DNA from 4 places in the Streptococcus sp. OMI870 genome. Region 4 is predicted to be linked to each of the others. Evidence: predicted binding sites of a transcription regulator. Region 4 holds the regulator's gene; each other region holds the start of a gene.
What was found. Region 4 encodes Rex, which represses fermentation and respiration genes when NADH is low (regulators of the CRP and FNR family bind a similar motif). Its sites were predicted from a motif close to TTGTGAANTANTTCACAA; they were not measured.
Positions count from the first base shown of each region.

Region 1: adhE (bifunctional acetaldehyde-CoA/alcohol dehydrogenase) is a predicted target of Rex. The motif match lies at 3,519-3,536, and genes of this name have one in related genera.
Region 2: adhP (alcohol dehydrogenase AdhP) is a predicted target of Rex. The motif match lies at 2,194-2,211, and genes of this name have one in related genera.
Region 3: QM968_RS01970 ((S)-acetoin forming diacetyl reductase) is a predicted target of Rex. The motif match lies at 3,902-3,919, and genes of this name have one in related genera.

Region 1 covers NZ_JASHGM010000006.1:80,825-86,331, reverse strand. The annotation lists gene QM968_RS09495 (nucleotidyltransferase family protein) at 1-405, shown strand, start outside; gene QM968_RS09490 (low molecular weight protein-tyrosine-phosphatase) at 579-1,004, shown strand; gene QM968_RS09485 (hypothetical protein) at 1,033-1,437, shown strand; gene QM968_RS09480 (acyltransferase family protein) at 1,427-3,229, shown strand; gene adhE (bifunctional acetaldehyde-CoA/alcohol dehydrogenase) at 3,631-5,507, shown strand, end outside.
Region 2 covers NZ_JASHGM010000007.1:70,197-75,703, forward strand. The annotation lists gene QM968_RS10025 (NCS2 family permease) at 1-1,095, opposite strand, end outside; gene QM968_RS10030 (Cof-type HAD-IIB family hydrolase) at 1,271-2,083, shown strand; gene adhP (alcohol dehydrogenase AdhP) at 2,275-3,297, shown strand; gene QM968_RS10040 (PTS sugar transporter subunit IIB) at 3,639-4,628, shown strand; gene QM968_RS10045 (PTS mannose/fructose/sorbose transporter subunit IIC) at 4,656-5,459, shown strand; gene QM968_RS10050 (PTS system mannose/fructose/sorbose family transporter subunit IID) at 5,478-5,507, shown strand, end outside.
Region 3 covers NZ_JASHGM010000001.1:385,695-391,201, reverse strand. The annotation lists gene glpK (glycerol kinase GlpK) at 1-776, shown strand, start outside; gene glpO (type 1 glycerol-3-phosphate oxidase) at 810-2,636, shown strand; gene QM968_RS01975 (MIP/aquaporin family protein) at 2,707-3,408, shown strand; gene QM968_RS01970 ((S)-acetoin forming diacetyl reductase) at 4,077-4,841, shown strand; gene QM968_RS01965 (SP_0198 family lipoprotein) at 4,891-5,310, opposite strand.
Region 4 covers NZ_JASHGM010000001.1:243,945-249,451, forward strand. The annotation lists gene QM968_RS01175 (ribose-phosphate diphosphokinase) at 1-268, shown strand, start outside; gene QM968_RS01180 (cysteine desulfurase family protein) at 278-1,390, shown strand; gene QM968_RS01185 (DUF1831 domain-containing protein) at 1,400-1,747, shown strand; gene QM968_RS01190 (DUF4649 family protein) at 1,749-1,964, shown strand; gene QM968_RS01195 (redox-sensing transcriptional repressor Rex) at 2,095-2,742, shown strand; gene radC (RadC family protein) at 2,800-3,483, opposite strand; gene QM968_RS01205 (hypothetical protein) at 3,538-3,816, opposite strand; gene QM968_RS01210 (class A sortase) at 3,998-4,741, opposite strand; gene gyrA (DNA gyrase subunit A) at 4,755-5,507, opposite strand, start outside.

The sequences.
Region 1 (5,507 bases), on a different contig from region 4:
GCGACAACAGATCTGGATCTGGTTTTTTATGACCCTGCGATCAGCTATGAGGAGACTTTGCAGATCGAGCAGGGATTAAAGAAGACCTATCCCCAGTACGCTTGGGAAGTGAAGAATCAAGTCTACATGCACCAGCATAGTCCAGGGACGGCTCCTTATCGCAGTGCTTGTGACGCGGTTTCTAAATACCCCGAGCAGTGTACGGCCCTTGCGGTTCGCTTGAGGAAAGATGGTCAGCTAGAGCTCTTTCTCCCCTATGGGACAAGGGATATCGAAGACTTCATCGTTGAGCCGACTCCACATTTTTTAGCCAGTTCAGAGCGTTTGGCGGTTTATACGGAACGCATGAAAAAGAAAAATTGGCAGAGGAAATGGCCTCAATTAGAGGTTCGTTTTCCAAAATAGAGAAAAAGATCAGATTTGAAAAAGGAATCTGATTTTTCTTTAAAATGATAGAGCCCCTTTGTCATTTTTCTGTCACATTTTTGTTATAATAGTAATAGTATGCTGGTTTTCCATAGTGGAAAGCGAAGGGCTCATGTAGATTTGGTAGTCTGAACAAGGAGTTAGGTGGTGTCATGAAAAAAATCGTCTTTGTCTGCTTAGGAAATATTTGTCGGAGCCCCATGGCAGAGTTCGTCATGAAGGACTTGACCGATCAGTATGAGATTGAAAGTCGGGCCACCTCTAGTTGGGAACATGGCAATCCCATCCATCGGGGGACCCAGAAAATCTTTCAACAATACCAAGTCCCTTATGATCCAGCTAAGACTTCCTTACAGATCAAGGAAGAGGATTTTTATGCCTTTGATGTGATCCTAGGGATGGACGAAAACAATGTGGCAGATCTAAAACAAATGGCTCCTGCAGGGACAGAGCATAAGATCCATCTTTTTGCTGCTGAAAGTGTGCCGGATCCATGGTATACCGGTGATTTTGAGGAAACCTATCGCAGGGTTCTGGCCGGCTGTGAGGCTTGGTTAGATCGGCTAGCAACTTCTTAAGAGTTTGATATGTGAGAGAATACAGAATATGAAAGAATTTTTGGAGACTTACAAGGTCTATCTAACAAGAAAAAATTTAGAAATAGCAGCATTGGTCGTGATTGTTTTATCCGCTTTGCTAGTCTTCTTTTCAGCTATTCCAGGTCAGGGTACTTTGACTCTGGACAAGGGGGCTATCCGCTACAAGGGAAGTTTAGTTCGTGGCAAGATGAATGGCAAGGGAACGGTCACTTTCAAAAATGGGGATACCTATACGGGCAACCTCGTCAACGGCTCTTTTAGTGGTTATGGCAAGTTCAAGTCTAAGGATGGCTGGACCTATGAAGGACAGTTTGTCAATGGTCAGCCCGAGGGCAAAGGCACCTTAACCACAGAAGCCAACGTCGTATACAAAGGAACATTCAAGCAGGGGATTTATCAGAATGCGCATTAAATGGTTTTCACTCGTCCGTGTCACTGGACTCTTATTGGTATTGCTCTACCATTTCTTCCAGAAAGCCTTCCCAGGAGGCTTTATTGGGGTAGATATTTTCTTCACCTTTTCAGGATTTTTAATTACTGCTCTCTTGATCGATGAATTTGCGCGCAAGCAGGAGATCGACTACCTAGCTTTCTTAAAACGGCGCTTTTATCGAATCGTACCGCCACTTGTTTTCATGGTCTTGGTTGTGATGCCTTTTACCTTTATGGTTCAACGGGACTACGTTGCTGGTATTGGGACTCAGATTGCAGCGGTCTTTGGTTTTGTGACCAATTTCTTTGAGATGGCAACCGGTGGTAGTTACGAAAGTAACTTTATTCCTCACCTCTTCCTTCATACTTGGAGTTTGGCTCTAGAGGTGCATTACTATGTGCTGTGGGCGCTCCTAGCATGGTTCTTGGCTAAGCGGTCTAAGACGGTTGGGAAATACCGAGGCATGCTCTTCTTAGCATCCAGTGGGCTCTTTCTCTTCACCTTCTTGTCCATGTTCATCCGTGCCTTTTTGACAGCCAATTTCTCCACGATTTATTTCTCTAGTTTTACCCATATCTTCCCCTTCTTTGCGGGATCGTGTTTAGCAACGGTGACAGGGATTTCTAATGTCAGTCCAAACTTTACAAAACTCGTACAGTCTTGGAGTACGAAAAAGACGCTAGCGGTCTTGATTGGCAGTTTTGCCTTCTTGTTCCTGCTCAGTCTTTTCTTGCCATTTGATAGCTTATGGACCTATCTATTTGGCTTTTTAGTAGCGACCATTGCGGCTTGCGCCATGATTCTTTCGGCCCGCATTCTCCATGAGAAGACGCCAGATAAAAAAGAACCCGCCATCCTCAATTTCTTGGCAGATACCAGTTATGGTGTCTATCTTTTCCACTGGCCTTTCTTTATTATCTTCTCCCAACAGTTGGGAAATGTGGTAGGAGCTATTGCGACGACAATTGTCTCCTTGATTCTAACAGCTCTTTCTTTCTATATTTTGGAGCCAACCATTGCAGGTAAAGAGCCTCATGTCTTTGGCATGAAGATGGACCTCAGTTTTTTAACCAAGCCAATCTTTTACCTGATGATTCCCTTGACCCTGTTGATGATTGGGATTTCTGCCTTTGCACCAACAGTGGGAGCCTTTGACGAAAGCTTAGTTATCAGTGGCCTCAATCAAGCAGACAATAAAATGCAGGTCACACGGACACAAGTGGAAAATGCTACGGCGACAGATTACAACGTCTCAAATGGGGTGACCATGATTGGTGATTCAGTTAACTTGAGAGCGCAGGATTACCTATTAAAAGCAATTCCAGGCATCCAGATCGATGCGGTGGTGAGCCGTCAGTTGGAAAATGGAATGAAGGTCTTTGAGACTGATATTTCCAATAAGGTCTTATTGAAAAATGTCGTCATTGCCCTAGGAACTAATACTGTTAGCAATTACAAAGAGTTGCTGGATCAGTATGTTGAAAAACTTCCAAAAGGTCGTCGCTTGATTCTTGTGACACCATATGATGGTCGTTATGCCAACGACGAGTCTAGCGAATCGGTCCAAACTCGTCTCTATGAGTTGGAATTAGCCAAGAAGTATGATTTTATTACCATTGCAGATTGGTACCAAGTAGCTGTTGAAAATCCAAACATTTGGGTGGGAACAGACTCTGTTCACTTCAATATGGAAACCAATGGTGGCGAACTCTATGCCCAAACCGTCAAGGAAGCCCTTGATAAAGCGGAAAAAGGTCCAGTTAAGAAATAGAAAGACTTTTTTGAAATTGCAATAAAACAAATGCTAACAAAAGAGAACAAAAGCAACTTTTTACTTGTAAAGAGCTGCTTTTTTTAGTAAGATTAAGAAAACGCTTACAAAAACAGGTTGAAAATTTTACTTTGTGAAGAAAAAATTTTTTTAATATTTTTTTCACAATGTGATCAGAAAAGTCCTGTAATTGCGTTTAATTTGATAAAAAATTCACAAACAACAAAAAATTCTTTGTGAAAGTTGCCTGGAAGTGTTTACAAAAATCTTAAAATAGAGTACAATGATATTGTGAAATAATTAACAAATCGAAATTTCTTACACTATTCTTGAAAGTTTCTGAAAACAAGAAAAAGTTCCGGAAAAGGATAAGGGTTTCAAACATTGGAGGAAAGCATCAAATGGCTGATAAAAAAACTCTCTCACCTGAAGAAAAGAAACTCGCTGCTGAAAAACACGTAGACGAGTTGGTGCAAAAAGCGCTTGTAGCGCTTGAAGAAATGCGCAAATTGGATCAGGAACAAGTAGACTACATCGTTGCAAAAGCATCTGTAGCGGCTCTTGACGCACACGGTGAGCTTGCTCTTCATGCCTATGAAGAAACTGGTCGTGGAGTCTTTGAAGACAAGGCGACTAAGAACTTGTTCGCTTGTGAGCACGTTGTAAACAACATGCGTCACACCAAGACAGTTGGTGTCATTCAAGAAGATGACGTCACTGGTTTGACCCTTATTGCTGAGCCAGTCGGTGTTGTCTGCGGGATCACACCTACAACCAACCCTACTTCAACAGCAATCTTTAAAGCTTTGATTTCCTTGAAGACACGGAACCCAATCGTCTTTGCTTTCCACCCATCTGCTCAAGAATCATCTGCTCATGCGGCACAAATCGTCCGCGATGCAGCAATTGCAGCTGGAGCACCTGAGAATTGTGTGCAATGGATTACGCAACCATCTATGGAAGCAACCAGTGCCCTTATGAACCACGAAGGGATTGCGACTATCCTTGCAACAGGTGGGAATGCCATGGTTAAAGCGGCATACTCATGTGGGAAGCCAGCTCTTGGGGTAGGTGCCGGAAACGTTCCTGCCTATGTTGAAAAATCAGCTAATATCCGCCAAGCTGCACACGATATCGTCATGTCTAAATCATTTGACAATGGTATGGTCTGTGCGTCTGAACAAGCGGTCATCATCGATAAAGAAATCTACGATGAGTTTGTTGAAGAATTCAAATCTTACCACACTTACTTTGTTAACAAAAAAGAAAAAGCCCTTCTTGAAGAGTTCTGCTTCGGCGTAAAAGCCAACAGCAAGAACTGTGCGGGTGCTAAATTGAATGCGGACATCGTTGGGAAACCAGCAGCATGGATCGCAGAACAAGCTGGCTTCTCAGTTCCAGAAGGAACCAATATCCTTGCGGCAGAATGTAAAGAAGTTGGTGAAAAAGAGCCTTTGACTCGTGAAAAATTGTCACCAGTCATCGCTGTCTTAAAATCTGAAAGCCGTGAAGACGGAATTAACAAAGCTCGCCAAATGGTTGAATTCAACGGTCTTGGTCACTCAGCTGCCATCCATACAGCTGACGAAGAATTGACCAAAGAATTTGGTAAAGCAGTTAAAGCCATTCGTGTGATCTGCAACTCTCCTTCGACTTTCGGTGGTATCGGGGATGTTTACAATGCCTTCTTGCCATCATTGACACTTGGATGTGGTTCTTACGGACGCAACTCTGTTGGGGACAACGTTAGTGCCATCAACCTCTTGAATATCAAAAAAGTCGGACGCCGGAGAAATAACATGCAATGGATGAAACTACCTTCAAAAACATACTTTGAACGTGATTCAATTGAATACCTACAAAAATGTCGTGACGTTGAACGTGTCATGATCGTTACAGACCACGCTATGGTAGAGCTTGGTTTCCTTGATCGCATCATCGAACAGCTTGACCTTCGTCGCAACAAGGTGGTTTACCAAATCTTTGCAGACGTAGAACCAGATCCAGATATCACAACCGTTGAACGTGGTACAGAGATCATGCGTGCCTTCAAACCAGATACTATCGTCGCTCTCGGTGGTGGCTCTCCAATGGATGCGGCCAAAGTAATGTGGCTCTTCTACGAACAACCAGAAGTGGACTTCCGTGACTTGGTTCAAAAATTCATGGATATCCGTAAACGTGCCTTCAAGTTCCCATTGCTTGGTAAGAAGACCAAATTCATTGCCATCCCAACAACATCTGGTACAGGATCTGAAGTAACACCATTTGCCGTTAT
Region 2 (5,507 bases), on a different contig from region 4:
CGCTACAACCAAGGCTGTCAGACCAGTTCGTCCACCCGCTCCAATACCGGCTGCAGATTCAACATAGGTCGTTACATTCGATGTCCCTGCAATGGCTCCGACTGAAGTCGCTACGAGGTCAGAATAGAGAGCTTTATCCAATTTCGCTGATTGATGATTTTCACCATTTGTTGCAACAATCCCTACTTTTTCACCAGTACCGATCAAGGTCCCGATGGTATCAAAAATATCGGTCAAGGAGAAGGCTAAGATTGCCATTAAGGTTTCAGGCAAACGAGACGTATTGGAAATCAACGAACCCAATCCTTTAGATCCTAAAGCTTGACCAAAGATCGTGCCTAAATCATTAAAGGCAGCTCCTAGATGGTTACTTGCAAAGTCGATTTTGCTGATATCAACAACATGGATTAGAATTCCAAGAACCGTCGTCACTAAGATGGAAAGGATAATCCCTCCCTTAATCCCTTTGACAACAAAGAAAATGGTAATCGCAAGACCAATAAGGGCCAAGAGGACGGCTGGATTATTAAAATCAACCAAACCAGGAACAGCAGATGCATTGGCTGAGATCGTTGCATTCGCCTTATCTGCTCCTTCTCCGACCACTGTATAGGTATGAGGGTCAATCGTAAATTTCAAAAATCCTGCATTCTTGATCCCAACGTAGGCCAAAAAAATCCCAATCCCAGCTGAAATAGCAGAGCGTAGGGCTGTCGGAATCGATTCGATGATCATCTTCCGAACATTTGTCAATGTGATAATTAATGAAATCACACCACAAATGAAGACCATTCCCAAAGCTTCCTGCCATGAGTAGCCCATACCAAATACAACGGTAAAGGTAAAGAAGGCATTCAAGCCCATTCCTGGGGCTTGTGCATACGGTAAATTGGCATAAAAAGCCATCATCAAGGTTCCGACAACAGATCCAATAATCGTTGCAAGAAAGACCCCTTGAGCTGGCATACCTGTTTGTGACAACATTTGCGGATTTACGAAGAGGATATAACTCATCGCAAAAAAGGTTGTCAGACCAGCAAGAACCTCTGTCCGAACAGTGGTTCCATGTTCTGAAAGTTTAAAAAACTTATCCATTTCAGAATAAACTCCTTTTTCATCATTCTCGTTCCCAATCAATTTGCGAACGTTATATCTATTCTACCAAAAGATCTTTCGTCTTTCAAGAAATCCCGCTTCTCTTCTCGATTTTTGAGCGCTTTTCCGATTTTTCTGATATAATGGTCTCATTCTTCTCGAAAGGAACTGAAATATGCATAAAAAGATGATCGCTCTGGATCTAGACGGAACCCTCTTGAATTCCGAAAGCAAATTGAGCGACTTTACGATTGATACCATTAAAAAAATTAGCGCCCTTGGCCACAAAGTTATTATTACGACTGGTCGTCCTTACCGCATGGCCCATACCTATTACAAACAACTAGAACTTGATACTCCAATGATCAATTTCAATGGCTCTCTAACCCATCTGCCTGAGAAAAAATGGGCAGATGAACAATGTTTAACCTTAGATAAAAAATACCTCCTAGATATGGTTGCCAATCGTGATACTATTCAAGCAGACTTTATCGCTGGTGAATACCGTAATAAATTCTTCATTACCGATCCTAATGAGCAAGTTGCAGATCCTAAATTATTCGGAATTGATGCCTTCCAACCAGAAAACCAATTCAATCCAGAACGAGTAACGACCGATCCAAACTGTATCCTCTTTCAAACACAAGCAGAGGACAAATATGCTCTAGCAGATGAAATGAATCGACACTATGACTACAATCTTTCTATCAATACCTGGGGTGGTCCCTTAAATATTCTGGAATGCAATCCCAAAAATGTGACCAAAGCATCCGCTCTGACTTACCTTTTAGATAAACTCAATATGGATCAGAAAGATTTGATTGCTTTTGGAGATGAGCACAATGATACTGAGATGCTAGCTCTTGCTGGTCATGGTTATGCTATGAAAAACGCGAGCTCTGTCCTGATTCCTTATGCGGATTCCGTCACAGATTTCACCAATAATGAGGATGGTGTCGCACGCCAATTGATTCAATTATTCTTATAATACGAATGGACATGAGGAGAGCATCTCATGTCTTTTTTGCAACCTATATCCTTAATCGGTTAATCAATCCCCGCCTTTTTTTCCATATTTTTATTGTTCAATAGATATGATTGTGATATTATTAACATAGTTATTTGAGAAGCGTTTTCAAAAATTCTAAATCACTTCTCGTTCACTTAAGGAGGAACAAAATGAAAGCTGTTGTTGTAAATCCAGAAAGTACTGGTGTTGAAATCGTTGCAAACAAGGATATGCGTCCATTGGAATCAGGGGAAGCACTTGTTCAAATTGAGTACTGTGGTGTCTGCCACACGGACTTGCACGTTGCTCACGGAGACTTCGGTAAAGTACCAGGCCGTGTACTTGGGCACGAAGGAATTGGAGTCGTAAAAGAACTTGCTCCAGATGTGACAAGCTTAAAAGTTGGGGATCGTGTCAGTGTTGCTTGGTTCTTCGAAGGATGTGGAACTTGTGAATACTGTACGACTGGTCGTGAAACACTTTGCCGTACTGTAAAAAATGCTGGTTACTCTGTTGATGGAGGAATGGCTGAACAATGTATCGTTACTGCAGATTACGCAGTGAAAGTACCAGAAGGATTAGATCCAGCACAAGCTTCTTCTATTACCTGTGCCGGGGTTACAACTTACAAAGCCATCAAAGAAGCCAAAGCTGAGCCAGGCCAATGGATTGTCATCTACGGTGCTGGAGGACTAGGAAACTTGGCTGTTCAATATGCCAAAAAAGTCTTCAACGCTCATGTCATCGCTGTCGATATCAACAACGACAAACTTGAATTGGCGAAAGAAGTTGGCGCAGACTTTGTTATCAACGGTCGTGAAGTAGAAGATGTTCCAGGATTGATCAAAGAACAAACAAATGGTGGCGCTCACTCTGCTGTCGTAACTGCTGTCTCTAAAGTTGCCTTCAACCAAGCAGTAGATTCTGTTCGTGCTGGTGGTCGCGTTGTCGCAGTTGGACTTCCTTCAGAAATGATGGATCTCAGCATTGTGAAAACTGTATTAGATGGTATCCAAGTTATCGGTTCTCTAGTAGGAACTCGTAAAGACTTGGAAGAAGCCTTCCAATTTGGTGCAGAAGGTTTGGTAGTGCCAGTCGTTCAAAAACGCCCAGTAGAAGATGCGGTTAAAGTTTTTGACGAAATGGAAGCTGGAACCATTCAAGGACGTATGGTACTTGATTTCACACATTAAGAATATTTTCCTTCAAGGTTAGCCCTCCTGGACTAACCTTTTTTATCTGCTCCGTCTAATCACACCTTAATTTTATGATCAGGATTTTTTACTGTTTTTGACAATCATTCAGGAAATAAATGTCTAAAATCTCTTTAATAAATTCATATTTTTTTACTTAATGTTCGCTTTTCAGTTGTTTTCACTCTTTTTCAAAAAAACAAAAGAGACCCTTCCTGCTTGATTCTACTAGGCAAAAAGGCGGTATCATTGACTTTTTCGTGAAAACGGTTTATAATAGAGAAGCTTAAAGTTTTCTTAAACTGAAAGTCAAACAAATTTTATAAGGAGGAATGTCAATAATGAGTATTGGTATCATTATTGCTAGCCACGGTGAATTTGCAGCTGGAATCCACCAATCCGGCTCGATGATCTTTGGGGATCAAGAGAAAGTTCAAGTGGTTACGTTCATACCAAGTGAAGGCCCGGATGATCTCTATGCTAAATTTAATGCAGCTGTTGCCGCATTTGATGCAGAAGATGAAGTCTTGGTTTTGGCTGACCTTTGGAGTGGTTCTCCATTTAACCAAGCGAGTCGCGTTATGGGAGAAAATCCAGATCGTAAATTTGCGATCATCACAGGATTAAACCTTCCAATGTTGATTCAAGCTTATACAGAGCGATTGATGGATGCAAATGCCGGCGTTGATAAAGTCGCTGCAAACATTATCAAAGAATCTAAAGATGGAATCAAAGCTCTTCCAGAAGAATTGAATCCAGTCGAAGAAGCAAGCACTGCTTCCGCTGCCCCTGTTGCCCAAGCTGCTATTCCAGAAGGAACAGTGATTGGAGATGGTAAGCTCAAGATCAACCTTGCTCGCTTAGACACTCGTCTGCTTCATGGACAAGTCGCAACTGCTTGGACACCCGATTCAAAAGCCGATCGGATCATTGTTGCTTCAGATTCAGTTGCTAAAGATGAACTCCGTAAAGAGTTGATCAAGCAAGCAGCACCGAATGGTGTGAAAGCAAACGTTGTCCCAATTCAAAAATTGATCGACGTTGCAAAAGATCCACGCTTTGGTGAAACACATGCTTTGATCTTGTTTGAAACACCTCAAGATGCCCTTCGTGCCATCGAGGGTGGTGTTCCGATTAAAACCTTGAACGTTGGTTCAATGGCCCACTCAACTGGTAAAACCATGGTCAACAATGTGTTGTCAATGGACAAAGAGGATGTGGCTACATTTGAAAAAATGCGTGATCTTGGAGTCGAATTTGATGTCCGTAAAGTGCCAAATGACTCTAAGAAAGATTTGTTTGACTTAATTAACAAAGCTAACGTTCAATAATCGATTACTTACGAAAGGATTTTAAACATGTCTATTATTTCTATGGTATTAGTGGTCGTTGTTGCCTTCTTAGCAGGTCTTGAAGGTATCCTTGACCAATTCCAATTCCACCAACCACTTGTTGCTTGTACCTTAATCGGTTTGGTAACAGGTAACTTGACTGCCGGTGTTATGCTTGGTGGTTCCCTTCAATTACTTGCACTTGGCTGGGCCAACATTGGTGCCGCAGTTGCACCCGACGCTGCTCTTGCATCAGTCGCTGCTGCGATTATCTTGGTTCTTGGTGGCGACTTTAGCTCTAAAGGAATCGCTGTAGCTCAAGGTGTCGCTATTCCACTTGCAGTTGCTGGTCTTTTCTTGACTATGATCGTCCGTACTCTCTCCGTTGGTTTGGTCCACACTGCCGACGCTGCTGCTAAAAAAGGAGATATCAAAGGTGTAGAACGTGCTCACTTTGTAGCTCTTCTTCTTCAAGGTCTTCGTATCGCCATTCCTGCAGCCCTTCTTTTAATGATCCCCGCTGACACTGTTCGAGGTGCTCTTGAAGCGATGCCTGCTTGGTTGTCAGACGGTATGCAAATCGGTGGTGGTATGGTCGTAGCCGTTGGTTATGCCATGGTTATCAACATGATGGCAAGTCGTGAGGTTTGGCCATTCTTTGCCATTGGTTTTGCTCTTGCAGCTGTTAGCCAATTGACCTTGATTGCCCTTGGTGCGATTGGTGTTGCTCTTGCCTTGATCTACCTTTCTCTTTCTAAAAAAGGTGGAAATGGTGGTGGCGGAGCCGCTACTTCTAACGATCCAATCGGCGATATCCTCGAAGACTATTAAGAAAGGTGTGACACTATCATGACTGAAAAATTACAATTATCTAAATCA
Region 3 (5,507 bases), 140 kb from region 4:
GTGACCAACAAGCAGCCCTCTTTGGACAGTTGGCCTTTGAACCAGGTATGGTCAAAAATACTTATGGTACTGGATCTTTCATCATCATGAATACAGGTGAAGAGATGCAGCTATCTGAAAATAACTTGCTAACTACCATTGGATATGGAATTAACGGGAAAGTATACTATGCCTTAGAAGGATCTATCTTTATCGCGGGTAGTGCCATTCAATGGCTTCGTGATGGTCTTCGTATGGTGGAAAACTCACCTGAATCTGAACAATATGCGCGTGATTCTCACAACAACGATGAAGTCTATGTAGTACCAGCCTTTACAGGTCTAGGAGCACCATACTGGAATCAAAATGCTCGTGGTTCGGTCTTTGGCTTGACTCGTGGAACAACCAAAGAAGACTTTATCAAAGCGACTCTTCAATCCATTGCTTATCAAGTACGGGATATCATTGATACCATGCAAGTTGATGCCAAGACGGCTATTCAAGTCCTTAAAGTGGACGGTGGTGCAGCTATGAATAACTTCTTGATGCAGTTCCAAGCGGATATTCTCGGTATTGATATCGCTCGTGCTAAAAACTTGGAAACAACTGCTTTAGGGGCAGCCTTCCTTGCAGGTCTATCTGTCGGCTACTGGAAAGACCTGGATGAATTGAAAGAACTCAATGCAACTGGTGAACTCTTCGAGCCTTCTATGAACGAATCTCGTAAAGAACAACTCTACAAGGGATGGAAGAAAGCTGTTAAAGCTACCCAACTCTTTGCAGAAATTGAAGACTAGTCAAGAGTCCAGTAGGATAGAAAGTGAAGAATGATGGAATTTTCAAAGAAAACTCGTGAATTATCGATTAAGAAAATGCAAGAACGCACCCTGGATCTTTTGATTATCGGGGGAGGGATCACAGGTGCTGGGGTAGCCTTGCAGGCAGCAGCAAGTGGTCTTGAAACAGGTTTGATTGAAATGCAGGACTTTGCGGAAGGGACATCAAGCCGTTCAACAAAATTGGTCCACGGTGGACTTCGTTACCTCAAACAATTTGACGTAGAAGTGGTATCAGATACGGTATCAGAACGTGCAGTAGTTCAACAAATTGCTCCTCATATTCCAAAACCAGACCCAATGCTCTTACCAGTCTATGATGAAGATGGGGCAACTTTTAGCCTCTTCCGTCTCAAGGTAGCCATGGACCTCTATGACCTCTTGGCAGGCGTCAGCAATACACCAGCTGCCAACAAGGTCTTGACCAAGGAAGAAGTGTTGGCTCGGGAGCCTGAGTTGAAACAAGAAGGTCTTGTCGGTGGTGGGGTCTACCTAGACTTCCGTAACAACGATGCTCGTTTGGTGATTGAAAATATCAAACGTGCCAACCAAGATGGAGCCCTCATTGCCAACCACGTAAAAGCAGAAGGATTCCTCTTTGATGAATCTGGCAAGATCACAGGTGTAGTGGCGCGTGATCTCTTGACTGATGAAGTCTTTGAAATCAAGGCTCGTTTGGTGATTAATACAACTGGACCTTGGAGCGATAAAGTGCGTAATCTCTCAAATAATGGAGAGCAGCATTCACAAATGCGTCCAACCAAGGGTGTTCACTTGGTCGTGGATTCTAGCAAGATTAAGGTTTCTCAACCAGTCTACTTCGATACTGGTCTTGGAGACGGTCGTATGGTCTTCGTCTTGCCACGTGAAAACAAAACCTACTTCGGAACGACTGACACGGACTACACTGGCGACTTAGAGCATCCAATAGTAACTCAAGAAGATGTCGACTACTTGTTAGGAATCGTGAATAACCGCTTCCCAGAAGCTCACATCACCATCGATGATATCGAAAGTAGCTGGGCTGGTCTTCGTCCCTTGATCTCAGGAAACAGTGCTTCTGACTACAATGGTGGAAACAACGGCACTATCAGTGATGAGAGCTTTAATGCTTTGATTGCAACAGTTGAAGGCTATCTTTCTAAAGAAAAATCGCGTGAAGATGTTGAATCAGCAATCAGCCACTTGGAAGGTAGCACTTCTGAAAAACATTTGGATCCATCTGCTGTTTCTCGTGGATCAAGCTTAGACCGCGATGACAATGGTCTTTTGACCCTGGCTGGTGGTAAGATTACAGACTACCGTAAGATGGCTGAAGGAGCGATGGAGCGTGTCTTGAACATTCTTAAGGAAGAGTTCGACCGTCAGTTCAAATTGATTAACTCTAAGACCTACCCAGTATCAGGTGGAGAAATTAACCCAACGAACGTGGATTCTGAAATCGAAGCCTTTGCTCAACTTGGCGTATCTCGTGGCTTGGATAGCAAGGAAGCTCACTACCTAGCTAACCTATACGGTTCTAATGCACCTAAGGTCTTCGCCCTTGCTCATAGCGTGGAACAAGCACCTGGATTGAGCCTAGCAGATACCTTATCACTTCACTATGCAATGCGCAATGAATTGGCACTTAGCCCAGTTGACTTCCTTCTTCGTAGGACAAACCACATGCTCTTCATGCGGGATAGCTTAGATGCGATGATCGAACCCGTTTTGGATGAAATGGGACGCTTCTATGAATGGTCAGAAGATGAAAAAGTTGGCTACCGCAAAGACTTGCAAGTCGCTTTGGAAAACAATGACTTGGCAGCATTAAAAAACTAAGAAAAACAAAAAAGGGGTTGGAAAGAAGAATATCTGACCGGCCCCTCTTTTTGATGGAGAAATAACGTATATGAAAGAAATATTTGGTGAATTTTTAGGAACTCTAATCCTGATTCTATTAGGGAATGGGGTTGTAGCAGGAGTGGTTCTTCCAAAAACAAAAAGCCACAACTCAGGTTGGATCGTCATTACCCTTGGTTGGGGGATTGCGGTTGCAGTGGCAGCCTTTATCTCTGGCAAGTTAAGTCCAGCACATTTGAACCCTGCAGTAACAATTGGGGTTGCCCTTAATGGTGGGCTAGCTTGGGCATCTGTGATTCCTTATATCCTTGCTCAATTCGCAGGAGCCATGGTAGGGCAAGTCCTTGTTTGGTTACAGTTCAAACCGCATTACCTAGCAGAAGAAAATCCTGGAAATATCCTTGCAACCTTTAGTACTGGTCCAGCTATTAAGGATACTACTTCAAACGTCATCAGTGAAATCCTTGGAACCTTTGTCTTGCTTCTGACTATCTTTGCACTTGGTCTTTATGACCTTCAAGCAGGACTCGGTACTTTTGCCGTTGGTACCTTGATTGTAGGGATTGGTTTGTCTCTCGGTGGAACTACAGGCTACGCTCTCAACCCAGCTCGTGACCTAGGACCTCGTATCATGCACAGCCTCCTTCCTATTCCTAACAAAGGAGATGGTGACTGGGGTTACGCTTGGATCCCAGTAGTTGGTCCAATCATCGGTGCAGTACTTGCAGTAGCAGTCTTTAAAATGTTTTAAAAAATGAAAGAGGCTGGGACACAAAAGTCCTAGCCTCTCAATTGTCTTTGGATTATCGAGTAAGACGCAGTGGTTGAGTGGGCTCTACTGCGCTGATTTCATCAGCTTTTACAGCCCTACTCAACTGTGCGGAGGTGGGACGACGAAATCGAATTCTAATGAATTACCGATTTCTGTCCCACTCTCTTTTAAAATACTGTATTAGCTAAAGAGAGCTTTGTACGTTCTAACTTAAAACAAGCTATAAGAAATGTAAAACGCAATAAAGAAAACAATGATCGCAATAATGTATTGAACTGGCTTAGGTAGGTTATTCAATTTATCCATGAATTCTTTCATTGTTTGACCTCCTTATTGTTTGATTTTCTTATAATTAGTGTAGCATGAAATAAGTCGCAAAACAAAGGCAATATGAGTGTTTTTGTCAAGATATAAAACCCTTTTCAAAATTAATTTGATCAGTTAATCTATTACTAAATAAAGATAAGATAGATTGTAAATTACTTTAGAAAATAACAGGCCAGAGTTTGACACTTTTTTCACAAAGGAGTATACTGTTAGCATAGTTTTGGAAGGAACTTATAATAGATTCATACAAAACTGACTGTCAACCTATGCTGTTCTTTTATGAACGTTTGCTGGTATCGGGGATACCAAGGAGGAATCATATGTCTAAAGTAGCTATTGTCACAGGTGCAGGTCAAGGGATCGGTTTTGCGATTGCAAAACGATTGGTACAAGATGGCTTCAAGGTCGGAGTCTTAGACTACAATGCTGAAACAGCAGAAAAAGCAGTAGCTGAGTTATCAGCAGAAAATGCTTTTGCGGTTGTTGCGGATGTCTCTAAACAAGCTGAAGTGACTGCAGCTTTCCAAAAAGTTGTGGATCATTTCGGAGACTTAAACGTCGTCGTTAACAACGCTGGTGTTGCACCAACTACACCACTTGATACGATTACAGAAGAACAATTTGAACGTACTTTTGCCATCAACGTTGGTGGTGTCATCTGGGGTGCTCAAGCAGCACAAGCTCAATTCAAAGCGCTTGGCCATGGCGGAAAAATCATCAATGCAACTTCACAAGCAGGTGTTGTAGGTAACCCTAACTTGACTGTCTATGGTGGTACTAAATTTGCAGTTCGTGGTATCACTCAAACATTGGCACGTGACTTGGCTGATTCAGGTATTACTGTCAATGCGTATGCACCTGGTATCGTTAAGACTCCAATGATGTATGATATCGCTCATGAAGTTGGTAAGAACGCTGGTAAAGATGACGAATGGGGTATGCAAACTTTCGCTAAAGATATTACCCTCAAACGTTTGTCAGAACCCGAAGATGTCGCTTCAGCGGTTAGCTTCCTTGCTGGTCCTGATTCAAACTACATTACAGGACAAACCATCATCGTGGATGGTGGGATGCAGTTCCATTAAGATAATAAATAGAGGTTGGGATAAACATCCTAACCTCTGATTTTTTATGCTATTTCGTTAATACAATGGTATCAGAAGGATCTCGATCATCATCTTCGATGGTCAGTTGATTGCCTTCAAGTGTGTAATATTTGAGATCATCTCCCACAGTGAGAGTATGATTGTCAGCGTGAACGGTTACAGGCTTGCTTTCTCTCTCGCCATCCCTTTCAACCTCTTCCCATGTGCCCGTCGTACCAGACAGGGTCAGAGTGATCTGATCATTTTCATCAGTCCCTTTGTATGTACCGTCTAGATTTTCAGCTTGGCTAGCCGTTTGTGAACCTTTAGAGCTTGAAGTACTCGAAGAAACCTTTTGGGGACTAGCAGAGCTTGCAGGTGTTTGAGCTGTCTGGTTAGAGCAGGCTGCTAAAAGACCAAGAACTGCCATTGAGGCAAGAGAAAGTGTGAGTTTTTTGGACAATGTCATTGGCATGTCTCCTTTCTTTGTTCCTCCAAGTATAACAGAGCTTAGAGGAGAAGACAATGAAAATGTCTTTTCTGAAAGCTAGGAAAGTAGGATTCGAAAAGGAGTTATATTATATTAGTAATCGTCGTTAAATAGTTTCTTATATTTCTTTCAATAAAATGAAAGAATTTTACAAACAAATGAAAAATGTAACCGTT
Region 4 (5,507 bases):
TTTCTCAGAAGCTGCGAAAATCGTTGAACGCGAAGGCGCTACTGAGATTTATGCTGTTTCAAGTCATGGCTTGTTTGTAAAAGGCGCTCTTGAACTACTAGACCAAGCTCCAATCAAGGAAATCTTGGTAACGGATTCTGTTGCTCCAAATGGACCAACTCCTAAAAACATTAACTATCTGACAGCTAGCGAACTAATCGCTGAAGCTATTGTTCGCATTCAAGAAAGAAAACCTGTTAGTCCTCTATTTGCCTACCATAAGAAATAAGGTCTGAATGTGATATATTTTGATAATGCCGCAACAACCCCCCTGCTTCCAGAAGTTATCTCCAAGATGACGGAAACGATGGCTTCCACATTTGGAAATCCATCCAGTCTTCATGCTCATGGACGAATGGCTAGTAAGCTCCTCCGAGAGTCTCGTGAGCAAATTGCTCAGTCTCTCCATACCCTTCCAAATCGTATTTTCTTTACTTCTGGGGGATCAGAAAGCAATAATACTGTTATTAAAGGCTATTGCTTGAAACACCAGGCAGATGGCAAACACATCATTACGACCGCTTTGGAACACCATGCTGTTTTAGAACCCATTGAATACCTTGTGGATCGTTTCGGATTTGAAGTCACGATCGTTCAACCAAGAGAAGGGCGTATTCAAGCAAGTGATATCAAAGCAGCACTTAGACCAGATACCATTCTCGTCTCTACCATGTTTGCCAATAACGAAACTGGGGATCTCTTGCCAATTAAGCAAATTGGAGAACTGTTAGAAGATCATCCAGCTGCCTTTCATGTCGATGCTGTCCAAGCAATCGGAAAGCTTCCTGTCTATCCTGAAGAGTTTGGAATCGATTTTCTCAGTGCTTCTGCTCATAAATTCCATGGTCCCAAGGGAGTTGGCTTTCTTTATGCTTCTATCCCTGATTTTGACAACCTCTTACATGGTGGGGATCAAGAAAGCAAGATGAGAGCTAGTACCGAAAATCTTATTTCCGTTGCTGGAATGGCGACAGCTCTCCAAGAAGCTACCCTTCATCAAGAAGAAAATTTCCACCAGGTTCAAAAACTAGGTCAGGAATTGCTCAATGGGTTAGCTGATTACAACTACTACTTAAATGCGAGTGATCATCATCTTCCCTTCGTATGGAACCTTGGTTTTCCAGGGGTGCAAAATGATGTCTTACTGATGAGACTGGATTTAGCTGGTATTTCCGTATCCACTGGTTCTGCTTGTACTGCTGGTACCGTGCAACCCAGCCATGTTCTTGAGGCCCTTTACGGAAAAGATAGTTCACGCTTAAAAGAATCCCTTCGAATTAGTTTTTCAGAACTCAATACTTTAGAGGAGGTTCAAGACTTCCTCGCAAAACTAAAAGAAATTTTATCATAGGAGAATTATATGGCATTTGAAACAAGTGTCTCATTGAAAGACTGCAAATATACCTATAGTCTACATCCCAACGTTAAGAAATATACCCTTCGTGACAATACCTTTGCAGTCACAAAAGTTGGTAATTACGAGTTAAATCGTTTGCTTGAAGCTGTTCCAAACAGCGGGGAAGGTTTCTTGTTAAAAATCATCTTCAACAAAGATCTGACTGGATTTAAAATCAATATTACAGACAAGTCTGGACTTCGCCTGGTTAATATCTTTAAAAATCCAGAGAATGATATCATTCAACAAAAATTCTATTTCTTAATGGATAGTCTCGTAGAGAGAGAAATTTTTAACAAAACTGAGGCCTAATATGGTAACCCTAACTTATATCGATGCTTATCAAGTGGAACGGACCATTACCTACTCCAACCTTGCAGCCTGCATTCTAGCTTTTTCGGGCTGTGTAACCTTACCAGACAATTATAAGATCGTATCGATTACATACAAGGGAGATTCCCTCCCCTATACTGGACGTGTCGATGGTCTTTACGCTTTTTTGAAAAAGATAGAACAAGCTGAAAACTAAGCTGATGCTGATGGACCTCTCCACCGCCATCAGCTTTTTTCTTTCCATAAAAATATTTTTGAAAAATCATTGTAGATAGTTGATTTTTTCACAATCTTTCTATACAATAAGAGGGAAAGGTTGTGATATTGTGAAACATGATAAAAATACTCCAATTCCACGTGCAACAGCAAGACGCTTATCGCTCTACTACCGGATTTTTAAACGGTTTAATTCTGAAAAAATTGAGCGCGCCAATTCCAAACAAATTGCTGATGCGATAGGGATTGACTCTGCTACCGTTCGCCGAGATTTTTCCTATTTCGGGGAATTGGGAAGACGGGGATTTGGTTACGACGTAAAAAAACTAATGAACTTCTTTGCAGATCTTTTGAATGACAATGCGATTACCAATGTTGCTATCATTGGGATCGGAAATATGGGGAGTGCCCTCCTCAACTATCGTTTCCATGAGCGCAATAAAATGAAAATTGTCATGGCATTTGATTTAGATGATCATGAATTGATTAATACTAAGAGTAAAGATGGTATTCCTATTTTTGGTATTTCAACCATTAAAGAAAAACTCAAACAAGAAGGGATTAAAACAGCTATCCTAACGGTTCCAAGTGTCAAGGCTCAAGAAGTTGCAAACCTCTTGGTAGAAGCTGGTATCAAAGGCATTCTAAGCTTTTCACCAGTACATTTGACAGTTCCTAAAGACGTCGTCGTTCAATATGTCGACCTTACTAGTGAATTACAGACACTTCTTTATTTCATGCGTAAAAATGAAGAATAAAGATCAGCATTAAAACAATAACAACTAAAGGGTTGGAACAGCTAGTTCCAACCCTTTTTAAACTAAATAATCCGTCTCTTCTCGATAACTATAATAGTCATCTTCGGATACAATTAAGTGATCCAATAAGGTTAAGCCCATCAACTCACAGGCCTCTAGAACGCGATGCGTTACTTCATCATCATTCTTGCTGGGAAATACAGCACCAGACGGATGGTTATGCGCTAAGATAATGGAGGTTGCCATGTGTTTCAGTGCATAATGTAGGATTTCTCGTGGTTCTGCAATACTCCGATTTACCGTTCCAATAAAAATGGTCTGTTGATGAATAATTTCATTCTGTGTATTCAGATAGAGGGCAACCAGGTGCTCCTGCTTCTTATGGCCGATTTCTTGTTGAATTTTATGGGCCAGTTTTTGACTGCTCATGATTTGTTCAGAACTCATTAATTCATCTTTATGAATCCTCCGACCAAACTCAAAAACAGCCTGAAGTTCGATGGCCTTAACACGACCAATTCCAGAGATTTCTTGGAGTTCTTCCAAAGTCAATTGCCCCAATTCCTTTAAACTAGTGACTGAACTTAAAAGACCTTGTGCAATCTCGTAAACACTCTGTTGTTTATTGCCAGTCCGTAAGAGAATAGATAGCAATTCCTGATGACTCAACTTCTCCACACCTTCAGAAATCAAACGTTCTCTGGGAAGTAAAGATGGTTCAATAAATGAAATGTCGTACATAATTTCCTCCTCACCTATTAATTCGTAATAAAATGAGAAAATGACGACTTTTCATTATTTACAAGCGATTTCTTGTTTCAAATTGTCTAACACTAAGACTTCATCCTTATTGAAACGAATCTGGTAACCCGTTTGAACTTGTTCTAACTCCTTCAAAAATTGTTGAATTTCACATCGAATCAAGTACTCCTGACTCTGAGGAATCGCCTCTAGTGCTTGGTAGACTTGCTCTACTTCGTAGATGCCTTTCGTAATTAATCCGTTTCGCGGAAAATCATTTACTAAGAGATTGTAGAAATGATGCAAGAGATGATAAATTCGCTCTTTCGTCACTACTCTACCTCCTTATCATACTCTTTCTAATCCTATTATATACTGTAATTCCCTCTATATTATGACAACTTCCTTACATTATATTACCAATCTCTTACAATTTTACAAGAATGCTTCTTCCTTCACAAAGTTCTAGCCATATACATAAAGCCCAGGCATTACTGCCTTGGGCTTTATTTTTTTATAGTTGCATTTGATTATAGGACTTGCTAAATGAATCCAGGATCTCTTTTGGAGCTTTGTCGTAGTCAACAGAAGTTTCCAAATTTCCTTTTACAATCGTACGATAAGTTGCTGCCGCATCCTCACAGGTCACCAGTGTAATTTCATTAACACCTTCACGGTCTTGAATGACATCGACACGGTCTGGTGTCACTGTCTCCACAGAGGAAATCACATAGGTATAGATTTTTTCTTTATCTGTGATGTAGATCTTCATACCAGCTTTGGCTTTCTCTAACGGTGAAAACAACATGGCATTTGCTCCAGTTAAGCCAAATACGTGGTGACTAGCGAGAGAGTAATTCCCTTGTCCCATGACTTGAGTTTCCTTCATGGTACCCGCTCCATAGTAGAGCGCGACATTTTCCAGTCCTTTAAAAATTGGAAGGTTCATATTCAATTCAGGAATCGAAATCCCCCCGATTACAGGAAGCTGTTGAGCCTGCCATTGGGCATTGATAACAGCTTCCGTTGAGAGCGACTCAACATCTTGGAAATCAAAGCTCGTCTTCACTTCTTTATTCTTATCAATGGTCTTTTTGTCGACCTTGCTAACCTGGTATTGGTTGGTATGCCATACCATGATCATATTTCGGATCGGAGCATTGAAAATCAAGAGAAGTGAGAGAATAATCAAGAGTGTTGCAACGATATTGATAAGAGTATTACGTAAACTCTTTTTCTTTTTTCTTTTGCGTGACATGCTGTCCCCTTATCTATTCGTTTTCTTCCACTACTTCTTCATCCTTTTCATCAGGTTGCACCGTTGTAAAGGTCACAATTTTAGCATCCTGATCAAGTCGCATCACTTTCACTCCCTGAGTGGAACGACCTGTCTGAGAAATGTTGGCTACACCCGTCCGGATCATGACCCCAGTATCAGTAATGATCATCAGGTCTTCATCTCCTTTAACAGTTAAAAGACCAGCTAATGCACCATTTTTCTCTGTAATATTGGCTGTCTTGATTCCTTTACCGCCACGGCCTTTAGTTGGGTATTCGCTCGCTATGGTGCGTTTTCCATAACCTTTTTCGGTAATAATCAATACTTCATCCTGATCGGTGACGACACTTGCACCAACAACCTTGTCACCTTCGCGGAGATTAACCCCACGTACCCCTGTGGCAGAGCGTCCCATATTACGTACAACAGATTCGTTAAAGCGGACAGAATAACCATACTTGGTACCAATAATAACGTCTGTATTTCCGTCTGTAAGGAAGACGTTGATCAATTCATCCTCGTCTCGTAGGTTCAAGGCTTTCAACCCATTTTGACGGATATTAGAAAATTCTGCTACATTGGTCCGTTTCACCAAACCTTGTCGAGTCGTAAAGAAGAGATAGGCTTCATCACTTCGGTCTTGCTCAACATTGATAATGGTTTGTATGGACTCTCCATCGTCCAATTTCAACAGGTTAACAATCGGTAGACCCTTGGCTGTTCGACCATATTCGGGAATCTCATA